DNA from 3 places in the Arthrobacter sp. UYCo732 genome. Region 1 is predicted to be linked to each of the others. Evidence: riboswitches for the same ligand, from Rfam matches in the RefSeq annotation. Region 1 holds a riboswitch; each other region holds the start of a gene.

Region 1 (5,846 bases):
GGCTACGGGGACGTGTACGCGATTCACTTCACGACCAGCGTCCCGCTCATCTGCGGATGGAACCTGCAGATGATCCCGTATGTCCCGGCCTCACGCGGAGCTTCAAAAATGACTGTGCCGCCGGCAGGGACGTCGATGTCAAAGCCGCCTTTCTCCTTGGCCGTCAGTGTATGCGGGGCGCTGTCCGAGTTGGTCACCGTCACCATCGCCCCGGGCTTTACGGACGCCGGAACCTCATAGGCGAAGTCCTTGATCGTAATGATGGCCTGGCCAGCCGCTGCCGAACCACCCACAGATGGAGACGAAGCCGTGGTGGCCGTTGACGGGCCTGTGGACATCCCGCCCTGCGCGCCGCACCCGGTGACGCCGGCCAGAGACAGGACCGCCGCAACGGCCAAAACACGGTTGATCGTTTTCATGACAAACCCCTTCACGAAGGGATGCCCTCCACGCAGCCGGACGGCGCGCCCATCAGGAAACTACCCCTACACAGCATTCGTCACCCCCGCCTCCAGGGACTGCCCATCCGGGCACTGCCTCTTGTTTAAGGCCGCCCTTGTTTGCGTGCCTGCGCGAACCTACGAAAAATGCCAAGGGTTGCCTTATCGGCTCCGGATGTCCGGGGAGTCAGCACCCAAGGTCGTGAAGGAGTATCCCTTTTTAGCAGGGCAGTGACCGCGGCCAAAACACCTGCTGCCGTGCCGGATCCGGGGTGGTTTCCGTGCGCGGGGATAAGGCCCCGGGCGAGGAAATATCGGCCGCGACGTCGTCCAGGAACCCCGTGCCTGAACGGAAGAACCGCGGGCGTTGCCCGGCGATTGCCGTGAGCAGGGCGTCGTTGGACGTGATTTCCTCCTATACCTCCGCGCTGCTGCGCGTTCCGGGGATCCCGTTCGCGGTCTTGCCGGTCACGCTCAGAGATGTATGGCGGGTTCCGTGGTTGGCCAGTTCAAAGAGCGGATTGGCGGCAAGGTCCCGTGCCCGGGACGGGTTGATGCGGATCCATCGTGCCCCGGATCCGAGCATCCACATCCCGATGGCCACTTTCCTGAACATGGTTGCCCCGGCAGCTGCTCTGGGGGCCGCCGAGCATGCCCTGGAAGAGTTCCGGAACCTGATGTTGGTCCGCAAGGTCAAACAGACTGTGGAGCGTCGCCAGGCTGATTCGCCGCTCGCCCAGGCCAGGTTCACCCAGGCCTACGGCCAGGTTGCCACCGCACGGCTGCACTGGGAAGAAGCGGTCCGCGTGGCGGCCGCCTCCTTCGGGGGCCAGCCCGTCGCCTTCACTGATGAGGAGCGCGCGCAGTACCGGCTCTCCCTCGGCCTCAGCGGCCAGGCATCGGCGGAGCAGTCCGCCTCATCCTGACCGGCTCAGGCGGCAGCGTTCACCGCCTGGCGCACCCGCTCCAGCGGATCCAACGTGATGTCAACGTGCTGCTCAACCACGCCTCCCTGACCATGGACCCGATCCTGGAACAGTCCGGCCGCGGCCTGCTGGACCTTGGGTTTATCATTCCCGCCGAGCAGTTCTAGGGCGGACACAGGCAACGCACACAAAAGAACGGAACCCGGCACCTGCCGGGCTCCTTTTCTTTTCGTCGGCCTACTGGAAGTCGGCCAGCCAGGGATCCGGCCCGAAGACTTCATACTTTATGTACTTGGCGGGCACGCTTTTGGCGGTGAGGGCACTCCGTACAGAGTGCAGGAACGGCAGCTGGCCGCAGAGGTAGTGCCGGCCCTCCGCGATGCCCTGGACGCCACCACGGTGACGCATCACCGTCTACCCCGGCGTGGACCATGCCTCCCACAATGACACTGGGGAACGCTATAACGAGACCCAGGCGACGGCTGAGGGGAATGACACGCTGTCCTGGTTCGGGCAGCACGTCTGAGGACGCAACAGCGGCCGACGGCGGCTGGCGGCTGTGTGCCGACCGCCGCCGTCCAACGGCCTGGGGTCACGCTACGCGGACGAAGGAAGCGCCATGGAGCCAGCTGATGGAGTGGACCTCGGTCTTGAAGCCGTCCACGCCGCCACTGACAACCTGGCCGTTGCCGGCAAAGACGCCGACGTGTCCGGCGGTGATCACCAGATCACCAGGGGCTGGCGTCCCAACAACGCTTCCGTACTGGAAGAACTGGCCGGGTGCCAGGTCTCCCACACTCTTGCCGACGGAGCGCAGCGCCTTTTCCACCATGGCGGTGCAGTCCTGATGGACTCCCAGCTGAGAGTACGCGGACGCCAGGATTGCCGAGCCGGCCGAGCCGGATGGGGCCTGGACCGGAGCCGAGGTTGCCGCCGGCTTGATGCCGGTGTTGGCGGGAGCGGCCGGGGCGGCGGCGGTTTTGGCTGCCGGAGCCAGTGCTACTGCCTGCGCCACTGCCGGAGCTGCCTGCCCGGCGGCGGGGATCTGGATCTGGTCACCCGGGTAGATGACCGAAGTCAGGGACAGACCGTTCGCGGCCAGAACGTTGTTGAGGTCCACGCCGTAGGTAGCGGAAATCTGGCCCAGGGTGTCGCCGGAGACGACTGTGTGGGCGTTGGCCGGGGCCGGTGCAGGGGCTGGAGCCACGGCTGCTGCCGGTGCACTCGTTTGACTCTGAACGTTGGCCGTGCCGGAGCTGTCAGGTTCGTGGACGCTGGCCTGGGCCGGAGCGCTGAAGCCGAAAAACAGGCCGGAAGCAGCAGCGACCACAAGGGCCGGCCGTCCGATCGCCAGGGCACGGGACGCGGTGGTGGTGGCTGCACGATGGCGTGCGGCAGTGTACTTCTTGGACATGGTTGATTGCCTCTCCCATGCCTGCGGGGTGAGCTGTCGGGTTCGGGTCGGAGACACCCGGCCGGACGCCGCCGTGCAGGACGGGACGTATCGACTTAACCCCAAGGCTTCAGATGAAGCCGTGGAAACGTGGTTCCCCCGTCCCTGCCAGTTGAATTGCGCTGGGGTCCCGGGTCAGTGGCAGGGCTCGGCATACTGACGGGAATGTCCTGGCTTTGAACCGGGGCACTCAACGACCATAACGTCAGATTTTCCCCAATGTCACATTCCGGTAACGGAATGTACGGCCAAAAGACACCTTTATCTGCAGGCGGATCCATGCCGGAACGTCGACAACATCGCAGGTCAGCGCACATAAACCGTATATGCCCGGTTGGCTCACTAAACGGGCCCCGGATTGCCCAAAATTAGTTGGTTCACGGCCTGCGACTGACATTGGAACGAGCAGGACGTACCGACGGGAGGGGCAACGGGGATCTCTGCTGGATATCAATGCTTGGCCGGGAGTACGGGCAAGGGTGCGTTGCCCGGTAAGCTCACGAACTATGTCCCCGTTTGTTCAGAATATGCGGCTTCCCGGCCTCGCCGGAGGGAGTGGCTGTGGCCGTCCCCCTAACCTCCGCTGCACAATACGCTGTGGCCGAGGCCTCCCTGCAGGCGGCCAGTTCCCGGGTTGATGCACTGGCCGCCCCGTTGGCCCGGGCACAGGAGAAATCAGGCCGCCACGAGAAGGACGTCGGGCCCTCGCAGCCCAGTCGTACAAGACCGGCGGCACCAACATCGGTTTCTTTGTGGCCCTCGACGCACTACAGACCAACAACATCCACGGGCTAAACGTGGTGCAGATCGTCAGCGCCAAGACGGCGTCCCTGGTCCACAAATCGGCCGAGGCAGACAAGGCCGCCGAAGCGCTCGCCCAGCAGGAGCCTGCCGCCAAAGCCGAGCGCGAACGCCTCGCCGGCGAAGCTAGCACCAAGCTCTCCACGGCCCAGACGGCGCAGCAGGCAATGTCGCAGCAGGTCGCAGAGCAACAGGAGCACAGTACCGAACTCACCGCCCAGCCCGCCTCGCTCAGGGGAACAACAGGGGCAGTGGAAGGTGAATTCCGGCAAGGTCAGGCCCGGCTGGCCGCGAACGGCTGGGCCCAGGACCAATTCCAGTGCCTGGCGCAGCTCTGGACGAAGGAATCCAACTGGCTGACCACGGCCACCAACCCGTACTCAGGGCTTACGGCATCGCGCAGGCGCTGCCGGCCAGCAAGTACGCGAGCGCTGGCAGCGACTGGCTCGCCAGTTACCGAACCCAGGTTAAATGGGGAATGGCTTACATTGCAGACCGTTACGGGTCACTGTGCGCCGCCTGGAACCATTCCGTGATCAAGAACTGGTACTGAACCACGGTGGGTACCGGACCACAACGGTTACGTAACAACAACAGGTGTTCAACCTGACCGGGGGCCGGTGCCAGGCAGAGCCTCCCGCCGGTTTGGCAAATACCGCGGACCGGACGGGCGCTAGGCTTTTCCCATGGCTGATTTCGACCGGTTCCGGATCATGCTCGAGGACGAACGGGACCGAAAACTGGCATTGCTGCCGGCGCTCCGGGCGGATATCTCCTCAGCCAATGCCGCGCGCCAGGACTCCAACGCGGACGACGAACACGATCCTGAGGGCGCCACCATTGCCTTCGAGCTGTCCCAGGCCTCGGCGCTACTGGATCAGAGCAGCGCCGGACTGGCCCAGGTGGAAGCTGCCCTGCAGAGAATCTCCGACGGCACATATGGGGCGTGCGCTGTCTGTGGCCAGCAGATCGCCGAAGGCCGGCTGGAAGCCCGGCCGAGGACTCCGTACTGCATTGAACACGCCGCGGCCGGGCGCCAGGGGCTTTAGGTGACGCCAGTGAATCAAGCAGTCCAGGACGCCGCCGGGTTCATCGATACCACCGTGCAGAATGAAGGCACGTGGTACCGGGCCGAGGAAGTGGAGTCACGCGTTGGCAGGGCGTTGAGTTCGTACGGGGCATCCGTGGGAGCTGTGCGCGGCACCATCCGGGACGCCGGCAGGAAGTTCAAGGACCTTGGCCACGACGACGTGACCGCTTTGGCCTCGCAGCTGTGGGGCCGGCCGGGCCCTGGCCGGCGCCCGGTCTATGAGCGCCGGCTCGCCGCAGTGGTGCTGCTGCAGTCCCGGGTGGCGCTCCTGCGCCACTCCGACCTGACCCGGCTCGAGGGCTTTATCCGGTCCGCGCGCACTGCCGAGCTGGTGGACCCCCTGGTTGCCGACGTGGTGGTCGGCCTCCTGGCCGGGCTGGACGGTACCGAGCGCCAACGCGCCGGCGTGGTGATCGCACGCTGGCACCAGGACCCCGACGAGTGGATCCGCCACGCTGCGGCCATGACCGCAGAAATAACAGACCCGAGGAGACACACATGACGGACACCTACAACCTGGAACGCTTTGTTGCAGCCCAAGACGGCGGCGGGACCTACGGACAGGCACTGTCCGAGCTGCAGCTCGGCAACAAGCCGAGCCATTGGATGTGGTTCATCTTTCCGCAGCTGGCCGGCCTCGGCAGCAGCCCCACGTCCGTCAGGTACGCCATTACCTCCCTGGCAGAAGCGCAGGCTTTCCTGTCGCACCACCTCCATGACGCTGTTCCTGCGCGCTGCGCCCGGCGAGACAGTCTTCAAGACGGTACCGGCACGGTTCTTTGGCGGCGAACCGGATACCGCCACCGACGCTCTGCTCGCCGAGGGCAGGCACTGACCACTGTTTCCTTGTGGCGTTCAGTCGTACTCTGGGGCTGGAGGTGATTGCCATGGAGGCAACGCAAGGCGACAGGATCATCGTCCGGGGGAGGACGGTCGGAACTTCAGACCGGCACGGGGTGATTTTGGAAGTCCGGGGTCATGAAGGGCACCCGCCGTACCTGGTCCGCTTCGACGACGGACACGAAACGGTCATGTACCCCGGCGGCGATTTCGCCGTCGATCGCGGGACGGCAGGCCCCGGCGGCTGAAACGGAACGTCGGGCAGGACATGAGGATCGGCGCGCACCTGTCAGACT
Region 2 (5,846 bases), on a different contig from region 1:
TACGTCCAGACCACTACCGATCCCGTTATGCGGGGCCGCGTCATGGCGTTGTACATGGCCATCTTTATGGGCGGAACACCAATAGGGGCGCCGCTGGTGGGGTGGGTGGCCAACGTCGCCGGGGCCCGATGGTCACTGGCCGTAGCCGCCGCCTCCGGGCTCACCGCCGCCCTGATTGGCATGGTGTGGATCATCCGCGCCCAGCGGCTTCGGCTGGCCTTCAACCGGCGGGCCCGCGGCCTGCGCTACTTCCGTGTCGTGTCCCAGTTGGGGGACAACGCAAACGGCGCCGCCCCGGAAGAAGACCCGGGCGACGCCGTAGGATCCTGACGCCCCGCAGTACTGCAGCAGGCGGGGCGCGTGGACGTTACTTGCGCAGTTCGCCCACCACGTAGTCGATGCTCGCCAGCAGGGCGGAGACGTCATCGGGCTCAATGGCAACAAAGGTGGCGATCCGGAGTTGGTTGCGGCCCAGCTTGCGGTACGGTTCGGTGTCCACCACGCCGTTGGCGCGCAGCACCTTGGCGATCGCCGCGGCATCGATGGAGTCATCGAAGTCGATGGTGGCGATGACGTTGGAACGGTCCTCGGCCTTGGCTACAAACGGGGCGGCGTATTCGGACGCTTCGGCCCAGGCGTAGATCCGGCCCGCAGAGTCGGCTGTCCGCGTGCTGGCGAAGTCCAGTCCGCCGTTGGCGTTCAACCACTGCACCTGCGCGTCCAGCGTCACCAGCGTCGAGAGGGAGGGCGTGTTGTAGGTCTGGTTCAGCTTGGAGTTATCGATGGCCGTCTGCAGGTCCAGGAAGTCCGGGATCCAGCGGTCGCTGGCCTTGATCCGCGCGGCGCGTTCCAGCGCGGCGGGGGAGAACAGCCCAAGCCACAGGCCGCCGTCGGACGCGAAGTTCTTCTGCGGGGCGAAGTAGTAGACGTCCGATTCGGCAACATCCACATCCAGGCCGCCAGCCGCGGAGGTGGCGTCCACCAGCATCAGGGCGCCGGCGTCGGCGCCTGCAACGCGCTTGACGGGAGCTGCCACGCCGGTGGACGTTTCGTTCTGTGGCCAAGCGTAAACGTCAACGCCACCCTCGGCCTGTGACACCGGGCGGGTGCCGGGCTCGGACTTGATAATGGAGGACCCGTCCAGGAACGGGGCCTTGTTGGTGGCCGAGGCGAACTTGGAACCGAACTCGCCGAACGACAGGTGCTGGGCCTTCTTCTCCACCAGGCCAAAGGCTGCCACATCCCAGAAAGCAGTGGAGCCGCCGACGCCCAGGACAACCTCATAGCCCTCGGGAGCGCGGAAGAACTGGCTGAGGCCCTCGCGGACGGAACCCACGAGGTCTTTGACGGGCGCCTGGCGGTGCGAGGTGCCAAGGATGGTCCGTGAGGCTGCAGAGAGCGCCTCAAGCTGCTCCGGCCTGACCTTGGAGGGTCCCGCGCCGAAGCGTCCGTCCTTGGGCAGCAGATCGGCAGGAATAGTGATGCTGGTTTCGCTCACAAGGGCTCCAAATTCGGCGGGGACGGGGTTGGCGTCCGGGACAGTGGGGTGGCCGGCAGTCAGCAGCGACTGTAACGAGGGCCGCTTTTATTCTGCCTGAAACAGTAGATCGGGCGGGAACCGGCAGCGTCATAGTTCAGTCAACGAGACGATCGGGGGCCGCCCGGCGATTATCCGGACAAACTCAAAATAGGCTAAGCTTTTCACCGGACCTCGCCTCGACTGGGACACGATACGGTGGGACAACGCTAGGTACTGCGCTCGAGGAGCTGAGCTGGATGACGGATCTGATCGATACCACGGAGATGTATCTTCGAACCATTTTGGAGCTTGAAGAAGAGAACATCGTTGCACTTCGCGCCCGCATCGCCGAGCGGCTGCGGCACTCCGGACCCACGGTGTCCCAAACCATCGGCCGGATGGAGCGCGACGGCCTGGTAGTGGTCTCCGGGGACCGTCACCTGGAACTCACCGGGACCGGGCGCAAGCGCGCCACGGAGGTCATGCGCAAACACCGGCTCGCTGAACGCCTCCTGGCTGACGTTATTGGCCTGGACTGGGCCTACGTCCATGAGGAAGCCTGCCGCTGGGAGCACGTGATGAGCGAGCGGGTTGAGCGGCGCATCTACGAACTGCTGGACCACCCCACCGAATCGCCCTACGGCAATCCCATCCCCGGGCTGGCCGCGTTGGGTGGAAAGCCCTCGGTCCCTGAAGACGGTGTTATTAATCTCGTTGCGGCCATGCTCGCATACGGCCCGACGTCGAACGTGACGGTCAGCCGGCTGGCTGAACCTATCCAGGTGGAGCCGGAGTTGCTGGTACAGCTGGATGAAGGTGGGATCCGGCCTGGCGCCTCGGTCTTACTGGAGCGTGTAGGGGAGTACATCTCCGTCCGGGTTCCCGGGATTGAGGGTGCTCTCGAGTTGCCTCCCGAAGTGGCAGCCCACGTTTTCGTTGCGATCCGCTGAGGAGCCTGAGTCAGCGCCGGGTTGCCGCCGGGGTGAAGTTGCGGCGAGGCTGACCGCCGGGAGAGGCGCCGTTGCTGGCCTGCGAAAAGAGCGGGTAAAGGCTTGATTCGGGATGTCCAGTAGCGCATCAGTGGCCATTCCGCAAAAGATAACGGAATTGTTACTGGGTATCTTGATCGCATATAGTTAACCCAAGCGTCGATACAAAAACGTTACCTGATCCGGAGCCGAGCTCTGCCAGCGGATCAGGTGCACGAGTCACCAACTGGCAGAGGCGGGGGAACCACAACCGGCAGTCGCAAGACGCCTTGGGGTGAAGTCCGTCAGCAGCAAGCCTCTTCCAGCGAAGGATCCTCACCGGATATCTCTGCGCCAAGTGCTTGTTACGGCGGACCGGGTCTTTGCACTCTCTGACCCGAATCCGACAGCTAACTTCGCAGGCTATCCAGAGAGGAACATTCTTGACCACGCAATACTCCAGGGGCCGCCGGCGTGCGGCAGGCCCCGCTCCGGCGCCGCGGGCGGCCGAGGGTTTCTCTGCGGAGAGGCCCCGCGATCCGCAGCGCGAAGCGCGCCGTAACCGCCGGGGGGCATTCCGGCAGATCACCGATTTCGCCGCCGCCAGCGGCATCGGCCAGAAGGCCGGCATTGCGCTTGCGGCCACTGGCCTGGTCCTTACCGTGACGGTTCCGGTAGCGGGCCCGTCGATGGCAGATCAGCAGCCTGGCCAGTCCGTCGCTGCGGTGTCCGGGCTCCCGCAGCCCGAGGTTTCCGCGGAAGCAGCCGCCAAGATCGATTTCAGTCGCTCCGCCGTTGTTACGCAGGGCGATCCCGACGGCAAGCTGAAGCAGCTGTTGAGCGCACAATCGGCTGGATCCATTACCCCCGCGTCCTCCGCCGGCAGCCTGGGCGCACCGCTTGCCCAGCTGATCACCGCCTCTCCGTTCGGATTCCGGATCAGCCCCATTACCGGCGGTTCCGGTGACTTCCACCGCGGCCAGGACTATGTGGCCCAGTGCGGCACTTCCGTGTTGGCTGCTGCCAGCGGCACCGTGACGTTCGTCGGCTGGCACCAGTACGGCGGCGGTAACCGGGTTGTGGTGGACCATGGCAATGGCCTGGAAACCACGTACAACCACCTGTCCTCCGCTACCGTCAAGGTAGGACAGAAAGTGACCCGCGGCGAGGTTGTTGCCCTCAGTGGCACCACGGGCGCCTCCACCGGCTGCCACCTCCACTTCGAGGTACAGGTCAACGGCGAAGTTGTTGACCCCACAGGCTGGCTCTGAGCATTAAATGATGGTCAACTCTCAGATCACAGTGACAAGCCGTGACCTGAATGTGACATTGTCCTTGAACTCCTGTACCGTCTAAAGCGCGTCAACTTTTCCGAAGTTGACGTTCTTGAGTGGATTGCCTAGCTCTGCCACCGCTCAAGGTCCGTTCGCATTACATCGTCTGGCAGGGGCGGGGGAACCAATTTTGGTCTTCGATTTTGAAGGCCTTGGGGTTAAGTCGCAAAGCTTCCCAGGAAGCAGCGCGGCCGGGTGAACTCCCATCCGAATCCGACAGCTCACCTCGCAGGCATTGGGAGAGGCTACCTTCGTGTCTTCACGTCATAATTCTGCGCGTCACCGCGCGCAAACGGTTCGCACCAACCCCTTGGGCTCCGTGTCCAAGGCCGTTAGTGCAAATGCCGGGACCGTAGGTCGCCAGGCTGCTGTCATCGCAGCTGCGTCGGGTCTCATCCTGACCTTGGGGCTTCCGGCCAACGCCGCGGACACCACCGCTGGTGTGTCCGCGTCCACCGAGTCCGGTTCCGCGCAGACTGCACTAGCCGTAACTGCCGCACCCACGGCCACTGTTTCCTTCGAGCGCCCCGTGGTCAAAACCACTGCAGCTCCGAGGATTGAGCGGGTCCGGGCGCAGTCCACGGCTACGGAAACAGCAGCAACGGCAACGGAAGCTGCGGGTGCTGTCAAGAGCAAGCTCGCGGACACCGTTTCCTCCGCCGCGGCTTCGGGTCTGGCAGCAATTGCGTACACCGGCATCGGTCACCCCTACCTCTGGGGTGGCACCACTCCCAATGGCTGGGACTGCTCCGGCTTCACCCAGTGGGTCTACGCCCAGGCCGGCATTAGCATCCCCCGCACGAATGCCTGGACGGCCATGCGGCCTACCGCAACCCCTACTCCCGGCGACCTCGTTATGCAGAACGGTGGAGCCCACGTTGGCATCTACGTCGGCAACGGCATGATGATCAGTGCGCTGAACCCGTCGCAGGGCACCCTGCTGCACGCGGCTGCAGCCACCGGCACGTCCTCGTTCTTCACCCCGGCGCTGTAACCCCCGCAGCCCTGGGCTGCAACCGTTTCTTCACTGGAACTCTTCATCACATCCCCGTTCGGGGCGTGCCGGCGTACCCCCAAGATGCCGGCGCGTCCAACGCCGTTGGGCTGCCCACGCGGTCCTTAGGAACACGAAAGAGAGAAATTAAATGACTACACGTGCAACTGTTGCACGCCACCGCGCCGAGGTCACCAAGACCAACTCGCTGGCTGTCATTGCCAAGGCTGTCGGCGACAACGCCGGCGGCATGGGCCGCCAGGCCGCGGTTATCGCTGCAGCCTCCGGCCTGGTCCTGACCAGTGGTATCGCGGCGAACGCGGCAGAGACCAACGTTCAGCGCGAAGCAGTCTCCACCGCCAACCTTGAGGTTGGGGTCTCCGCGCCGGCCATCATTTCGGCCTCTTCCACCATCGCCATCTCCTACGAGAAGCCTGCTGTGACCACCACACCGGCTCCCGTTAAGGTGGCGGAGCCCGTTGTTGAGGCTCCGGCCGCTCCGGTTGCCAAGCCCGCAGCCACTATCAAGGTGGCGGCGTCCACTCCGTCCGCGCACGCCGCTCCGGTGGCTGCCAGCGGCAAGGGCCAGGCCATCCTGTCCGCAGCCTACGCACAGCTGGGTGTGAGCCAGGACTGCACCATGCTGGTGACCAACTCGCTCGCCGCAGTGGGCATCAACTTCCACGACTGGCCCGCTGGCTACCTCTCCCTGGGCCGCACCGTGAGTGCAGCCGAAGCCCAGCCCGGCGACCTGATCTACTACGCAGACGGCGGAGCCGGCATGGCCCACATCGCGGTCTACGCCGGCAACGGCCAGGCTGTGCACGGCGGCTACAACGGCAACCAGACCGTTGTATTCAGCGCCAACGTTGGTTCGGGACCGGTCTTCATCCGCGTGTCCTAGTAGTTGATTGAGCTTTCAAAGGACCTCCGCCTGATGGCGGGGGTCCCTTTGCTTGCTCCTGCCGTTCCACCCCGGACTGGACGCCCGGCGGGCCCGACACGTAGCGCCACGGAACGGGTAATTAGTT
Region 3 (5,846 bases), on a different contig from region 1:
GTGGTCGTTCATCTCCCAAGCCTAATGCCCACGCGCCCGGAGCCCCGGCGCCGTCGAGCACCGCCACGGTGACCAGTCGTCACGGACCCTAACGGGCAGGCGCTTTCGTGCGTCGCTAAAGGCCTAGATCGAGTATTCCGGAGCGGCCCAGACCACTACTTCGGGGTGCTCGTAGAAGCGGTAGCCCTGGCCGCGGACCGTGCGCACAGTGTTGGCCAGACGGCCAAGCTTTGAGCGGAGGCGGCGGATGTGGACGTCGATGGTGCGCTCGTTGGGGACTTCCTCGGCGTTGCGCCACAGGCCCTCGAGCAGCTCATCGCGGCCAACGGTGCGAGTGCCGTTTTCCACAAGGTAGTTGAGGAGCTCGAATTCCTTGAAGGTCAGGTTCAATGATTCGCCGTCGAGGTGGACTTCACGGCGGGCCAGGTCAATGAGGACGCCGGACGGACGGGGCTCGGCGGACTGCTGGAGCCGGGCGGTCTCGGTGCGCTTCTGGGCATTGACGGTGGGGTCACCGAACGTGGAGCGGACGACGTCGAGCGCGGAACCCGGGGTGCCGGTCGGGGCCATGGCCACGGCAGCGTAGCTTTCGGCACCGGTCACCAGGGACTGTGCGTAGGCTCGGATTTCCTGGGCGAGCTTGGCGATGGAGGTTCCGGCAGCCGCTGCGGTTTCCTCATCGATGCCCATGTAGAGCACAAAGCCGCGGGCCGCGTTGTCGTTGGCGACGGGCCGCACGGCGTTGGCCCCTGCCACAACTGGCGTCGGCGCGGTGAGCGGCGCGGCCTCGTTGGGCTGGACGGCGCGGAGCTGGCCGTAGGAGTTGGGGTTGTAGCCCTGAGGTACGTAGCCGGGGGCGGGAAAGCTGGTTCCGGGGGCGGCCGGGGCGAACCCCGAACGGGTACCAAAACCTTGGCGGAGACCCGGGGCCTGGCTGGGCTTACCTGCGTTACGGACGGAGATGTGGACGTATCCGGATGCAACTGACATGAATGCTTACCTCAATGTGAATGGCCGTTACGACGGCTCGAATGCTGGGTTTCCCGCACTGAAAATCTGGGAGGGGCACCCGAATCCGGACTGGGGGCGAATGCCTAAGAACTTGGTGGGATCTGAAGGTCAGGCGTGCATTCGACAACAGCGCATGTCGGCAGCAGCGGATGTGCTGGGCCAATATTCTGCGGCTGCAGGTGCCGTTGAGTTCTTGTTCACAATTGAAAGTGTGCAACGTAACAATGAGAACTTGCAAGTAACAAAGGCCCTAATGTTCCGCATTGTGAGACAAGCGGTCCAACTGTGTTGTAGATCACAATTCTGTCAGGACCACAAAATAACAGTCGTTATCTGCGAAAGAAGCCAAAGGGCACCCTCCTCGCGAACATTGTTCGGCAGGTACCCCAGTCCATCTGGTGAAATTCATAAAGGTATGGATTACTGAAATCGCCTATGCCGTTTTGCTCCCTGTCCAACCGCGAAGGCGCCCGGCGGCTGAAAATGCCCCTGCGACTGCCTGTTGCGGATTTGGAGAGTGATTCGTGCCACCGCGGTGACGCTTTCCGCATAGGACCGCCCAGCGGCGCCCCGGTCCGTCCAGCTCGCTAGGCTGGGATTCACAGCTTGCGCACAGGAACGCCGCAGGGTGAACTAACCCACAGATCAGAGAGTTGTCCCATGGCTACTTCGCACTCCATGACCAACAACCTGCCGCAGCTGACGCACCCCGACGGCTCCCCTATCCGCGCTCTCGTAGTCGACGACGAACCCAGCCTTTCCGAACTCATGAGCATGGGGCTGCGGATGGCCGGCTGGTCTGTTGCCGTAGCCGCGGACGGCCCGGAGGCCGTCAAGCTTGCCAAGGAGTTCCGTCCGGACGTGCTGGTACTGGACGTGATGCTGCCAGGGTTCGACGGCGTCGAGGTGCTGGGCAGGATCCGCGCCTTTGCGCCGGAGGTACCTGCGCTCTTCCTGACCGCGAAGGACGCTGTCCACGACCGGATCGCGGGCCTGGCCGCCGGAGGGGACGACTACGTCACCAAGCCCTTCAGCATGGAAGAGGTCCTGCTGCGGCTGCACCGCCTGGTCCAGAGGTCCGGAGTTGCCGCCATGGACACCGCCGAACTGGTGGTGGGTGATCTTGTACTCAACATCGATACGCGGGAAGTCACCAGGGCCGGGGACGAACTCCAGCTCACGGCAACACAGTTCGAGCTTCTCCGCTACCTCATGGAAAACCCCAAACGCGTGATCAGCAAGGCCCAGATCCTGGACCGGGTCTGGAATTATGACTTCGGCGGGCAGGCCAACATTGTGGAGCTTTACATTTCCTACCTGCGCAAAAAGGTGGACGCCGCGCAGCCGCCCATGATCCACACCGTGCGCGGCGCTGGATACGTCATCAAGCCGGCGGAGTAGCAGCTCCATGTCCACTCCGCCACCAACAACCACGGCACCGGCCCGCAGCTGGCTGAAACCGTCCACCTGGCATCTGCGCACCCGCCTGATCCTGCTGGCCATGGCACTGCTGGTGGCCATCTGCGGCGCGGTCGGGCTGTTCAGCTATGCGTCTATGGGCTCTTTTCTGACCAGGCAGCTGGATGACCAGCTGAGCCAGGCTGCGAAACGTTCGAATGATCCTGGCCGCCAGCCCTTGGGTGGCTTCAACGGCAGGCCCGATCCCCTGGACTCCCGTGGGCAGAGTGTGGGGACGCTCAATGCACGCATCCTGAACGGCCAGATCATCAGTGGCGGATACCTGGACTCGGACACCACGCGCCTGGCCCTCGACGCCAAAGACAAGGAAACCCTGCTCGAGCTGACGCACAACGGCAACCCCGTGGACCGCTCCCTGTCCAACGGGGATTACCGGATTCTGGCTGTCCAAACCAGATACGGCGATCTCCTGGTCACCGGACTTCCGCTGGCGGCCAAGGAGGGCACCCTGGCTTCGCTGGTGTGGACTTTCGTGTTCGTTTCCCTGGGCGGACTGTTGCTGATCGGGCTGGCCGGCACGGTTCTGATCCGGCGCACCATGAAGCCCCTCGAGCAGCTCTCTGAAGTAGCCACCCAGGTGGCCAGACTCCCGCTGGACGCTGGCGAGGTGGCACTCGCCGTGCGGATCCCGCCGTCGAACGCCAATCCCGGAACTGAAGTGGGCAGTGTGGGCCACGCCCTGAATCTAATGTTGGACAACGTCGCCAATGCCCTCCAAGCGCGGCAGCGGAGCGAGACCAAGGTGCGGCAGTTCGTAGCCGATGCCTCCCATGAACTGCGCACACCGCTGACCGCCATCCGGGGCTACACAGAGCTGATGCGCATGACCGAGAACTTCACACCGGATGGCAGGAAATCGCTCGCACGGGTGCAGAGCCAGTCCGAACGCATGACCACGCTGGTGGAGGATCTGCTGCTGCTGGCCCGGCTCGACGAGGGGCAGCCCCTGAAACTCAGCGAGGTTGATCTCACCCAGCTCGTCATCGAAACGGTCAGCGATGAAAAGGTGATCGCGCCGGATCACCACTGGCACTTAGAACTTCCGTACGAGCCGCTCTCCGTCAACGGCGACGCGTCCCAGCTGCGCCAGGTACTGGTGAACCTCCTTTCCAACGCACGCAAACACACCACACCAGGGACCACCGTGGTCAGCAGCGTGCGGAAGTCCGCCGATGGCAATGCCGAAATTTCGGTGACGGACGACGGCGGGGGCATCCCGCCGGACTTCGTGGACCACGTTTTCTCGCGGTTTGCCCGCGCAGACGCCGCCCGCAAGGGCACAGCGCCGGAGTCCGGGCCGGGGGCTTCCGAGGGCACCAGTGGACTGGGCTTGTCCATCGTTCAGTCGATTATTGAGGCGCATGGCGGCACCGTGGAGGTGAAGTCGCGCCCCGGACGCACGGAGTTCGTGCTGCGCCTACCCGCCGGGGCCGCTGCGCTGCAAGGCAACGCGCCGTCGCCGTGATTCCTGTTACCAAAATGTGACTTCAGTGCTGAGCTCCTGTACCGTCGATAGAGTGCGGATCCCATTCGGGCCGCATATCCGGATGACGCCAAGCTCTGCCGCTTACCGGATTCCGCTTGACCAGGCAGAGGCGGGGGACCCAGAGTCCCGGGCGTAATGCCCTTGGGGTAAAGCCAGCACTGAATTTCCGTGTGGCCGGATGCCCTCATCCGAACCCGACAGCTAACTCCGCAGGTGTGAGAGGCGATCCATCATGTCTAAATCCAAGGTACAAACACGCCCAGTCGGCGGCGGCACCACGCTTCGCAACAAGTTTCCGTCCCTGGGGAAGCGCGTAGCCGTGCTCACCGCGGCGAGCGCCATGCTCATCGGGTTGGGCGCAGCGGGCCACGCGTCCGAGTCCAACACGATGACAGCAGCCAGCGACACGCAGCAGTTGTCCACTGCGGAAGCCGACTCGAAGCTGAGCATGGAAAAGGCCGAGATGCTGGCGAATCCCGTACCGGCACCTGCAGCGCCCGAGATCAGCGTTGCCCCGCAGGCAGCCGAACCAGCACCTGCGCCGGCTCCCGCACCGGCTCCTGCACCGGAACCCGAGCCAGCCCCCGCTCCCGCTCCGGCACCCGAGCCCGCGCCGGTTGTGGCCGTTAACGATCCCGCCGGAGCCCAGGCTTATGCTGCGGGCCAACTGGCCAGCCGCGGCTGGTCCGCTGACCAGATGCCATGCCTGCAGACGCTGTGGACCAAGGAATCTGACTGGACCACCACCGCCACCAACGCAAGCAGCGGCGCGTACGGCATCGTCCAATCACTGCCCGCCGAGAAGATGGCGAGCGCCGGCGCTGACTACCTCACCAACTACCGCACGCAGATCAACTGGGGCCTGAACTACATCCAGGAGCGCTACCAGTCACCGTGCGGTGCGCTGAACTTCCACCTGTCGCACAACTGGTACTAAGCACGATTCTCCGGAATCCCAACAGCCACAGCAGGCCCTGAATCCCCCGGTTCAGGGCCTGCTGTCCTGCATCCCCGGCTTACTCAGCAGGTTGTCCTCGGGATCCGCGCTTCCCTGGCTTCGGGCGCCGCGGCATACTGGGGCCATGAAATTCACCACCACGGTTCTGGGCAGCGGCAACAAGGCGGGCATTGAAGTTCCCGAGGAGGTCGTCGCGGCGCTCGGTGCAGGCAAGCGTCCGCCGGTGGTGGTGACCATCAACGGCAGGAGTTACCGGAGCAGCATTGCCGTCATGGGCGGGCAGAACCTGGTTGGCGTGAGCGCCGCCAACCGTGAATTCACCGGAGTGGCGTCCGGCGACACCGTCGAGGTGGACGTGGAACTGGACACGCAGCCGCGCATCATTGAGGTCCCTGACGACCTGGCCGCAGCCCTGGCCGCCGAACCGGATGCCCAGGCGTTCTATGCCACGCTGAATTACAGCACCCAGCGGCGGTACGTGGAGCCCATCGCCGATGCCAGGACAGCGGAAACCCGCGCCCGCCGGATCGCGAAGGTTGTAGCCGATCTCAAAGCCGGGAAGAAATGATTTGTTGGCCCTCGCCGTCCGCCTCCAGGGAAGCGTCTACCCAGCCGTAGTCCGGGATATATAGGACTCCGTCAAGCAGTTGACCGGCGTTGGGGCCTATGGCTACCGTCCGAATGCCCGCAGCGCACTCGTTTCCATGTCGAAGAGGGCTGCCCGGCAGGAAAGCGCACGGGCGGCAAAGGGCTGGGTTGTTCATCTCTCCATTTTGCCCTAGGCCTCACGGCCAGGGATGTTACTGCACAGCCCACTTGTTGCCGTCGGGATCCCCGAAAGACACGAAATGGCCCCAGTCCTGAACGTCCACTTCACTCACGGCGACACCCTTGTTTTGGAGGCGGTCATGG

The links. A riboswitch is a leader RNA that binds a small molecule or an ion and turns the genes downstream of it on or off. The one in region 1 is predicted to bind cyclic di-AMP.
Region 2: it holds a riboswitch for cyclic di-AMP, as region 1 does, so the genes downstream of both, ABIB45_RS12660 (M23 family metallopeptidase) here and ABIB45_RS02385 (C40 family peptidase) in region 1, are expected to answer to the same signal.
Region 3: it holds a riboswitch for cyclic di-AMP, as region 1 does, so the genes downstream of both, ABIB45_RS14500 (aggregation-promoting factor C-terminal-like domain-containing protein) here and ABIB45_RS02385 (C40 family peptidase) in region 1, are expected to answer to the same signal.

What each region holds. Positions count from the first base shown of each region.
Region 1 covers NZ_JBEPPJ010000001.1:495,289-501,134, forward strand. Annotated here, with positions in the region: gene ABIB45_RS02355 (hypothetical protein) at 1-27, opposite strand, end outside; gene ABIB45_RS02360 (cupredoxin domain-containing protein) at 24-419, opposite strand; gene ABIB45_RS02365 (polysaccharide deacetylase family protein) at 856-1,044, opposite strand; gene ABIB45_RS02370 (hypothetical protein) at 1,037-1,366, shown strand; gene ABIB45_RS02375 (hypothetical protein) at 1,604-1,774, opposite strand; gene ABIB45_RS02380 (hypothetical protein) at 1,791-1,892, shown strand; gene ABIB45_RS02385 (C40 family peptidase) at 1,959-2,780, opposite strand; cyclic di-AMP (ydaO/yuaA leader) riboswitch at 2,784-2,953, opposite strand; gene ABIB45_RS22540 (hypothetical protein) at 3,611-3,934, opposite strand; gene ABIB45_RS22545 (aggregation-promoting factor C-terminal-like domain-containing protein) at 3,940-4,173, shown strand; gene ABIB45_RS02395 (TraR/DksA family transcriptional regulator) at 4,307-4,669, shown strand; gene ABIB45_RS02400 (DNA alkylation repair protein) at 4,670-5,212, shown strand; gene ABIB45_RS02405 (DUF1810 family protein) at 5,209-5,592, shown strand; gene ABIB45_RS02410 (DUF1918 domain-containing protein) at 5,598-5,798, shown strand.
Region 2 covers NZ_JBEPPJ010000008.1:104,845-110,690, reverse strand. Annotated here, with positions in the region: gene ABIB45_RS12675 (MFS transporter) at 1-330, shown strand, start outside; gene serC (phosphoserine transaminase) at 368-1,498, opposite strand; gene ABIB45_RS12665 (iron-dependent transcriptional repressor DtxR) at 1,777-2,469, shown strand; cyclic di-AMP (ydaO/yuaA leader) riboswitch at 2,710-2,927, shown strand; gene ABIB45_RS12660 (M23 family metallopeptidase) at 2,931-3,758, shown strand; cyclic di-AMP (ydaO/yuaA leader) riboswitch at 3,898-4,070, shown strand; gene ABIB45_RS12655 (C40 family peptidase) at 4,141-4,815, shown strand; gene ABIB45_RS12650 (NlpC/P60 family protein) at 4,967-5,719, shown strand.
Region 3 covers NZ_JBEPPJ010000011.1:56,646-62,491, reverse strand. Annotated here, with positions in the region: gene ABIB45_RS14520 (SixA phosphatase family protein) at 1-12, opposite strand, end outside; gene ABIB45_RS14515 (winged helix-turn-helix domain-containing protein) at 124-990, opposite strand; gene ABIB45_RS14510 (response regulator transcription factor) at 1,672-2,412, shown strand; gene ABIB45_RS14505 (sensor histidine kinase) at 2,420-3,955, shown strand; cyclic di-AMP (ydaO/yuaA leader) riboswitch at 4,049-4,203, shown strand; gene ABIB45_RS14500 (aggregation-promoting factor C-terminal-like domain-containing protein) at 4,209-4,913, shown strand; gene ABIB45_RS14495 (YdeI/OmpD-associated family protein) at 5,059-5,502, shown strand; partial or broken gene ABIB45_RS14490 (VOC family protein) at 5,713-5,846, opposite strand, start outside.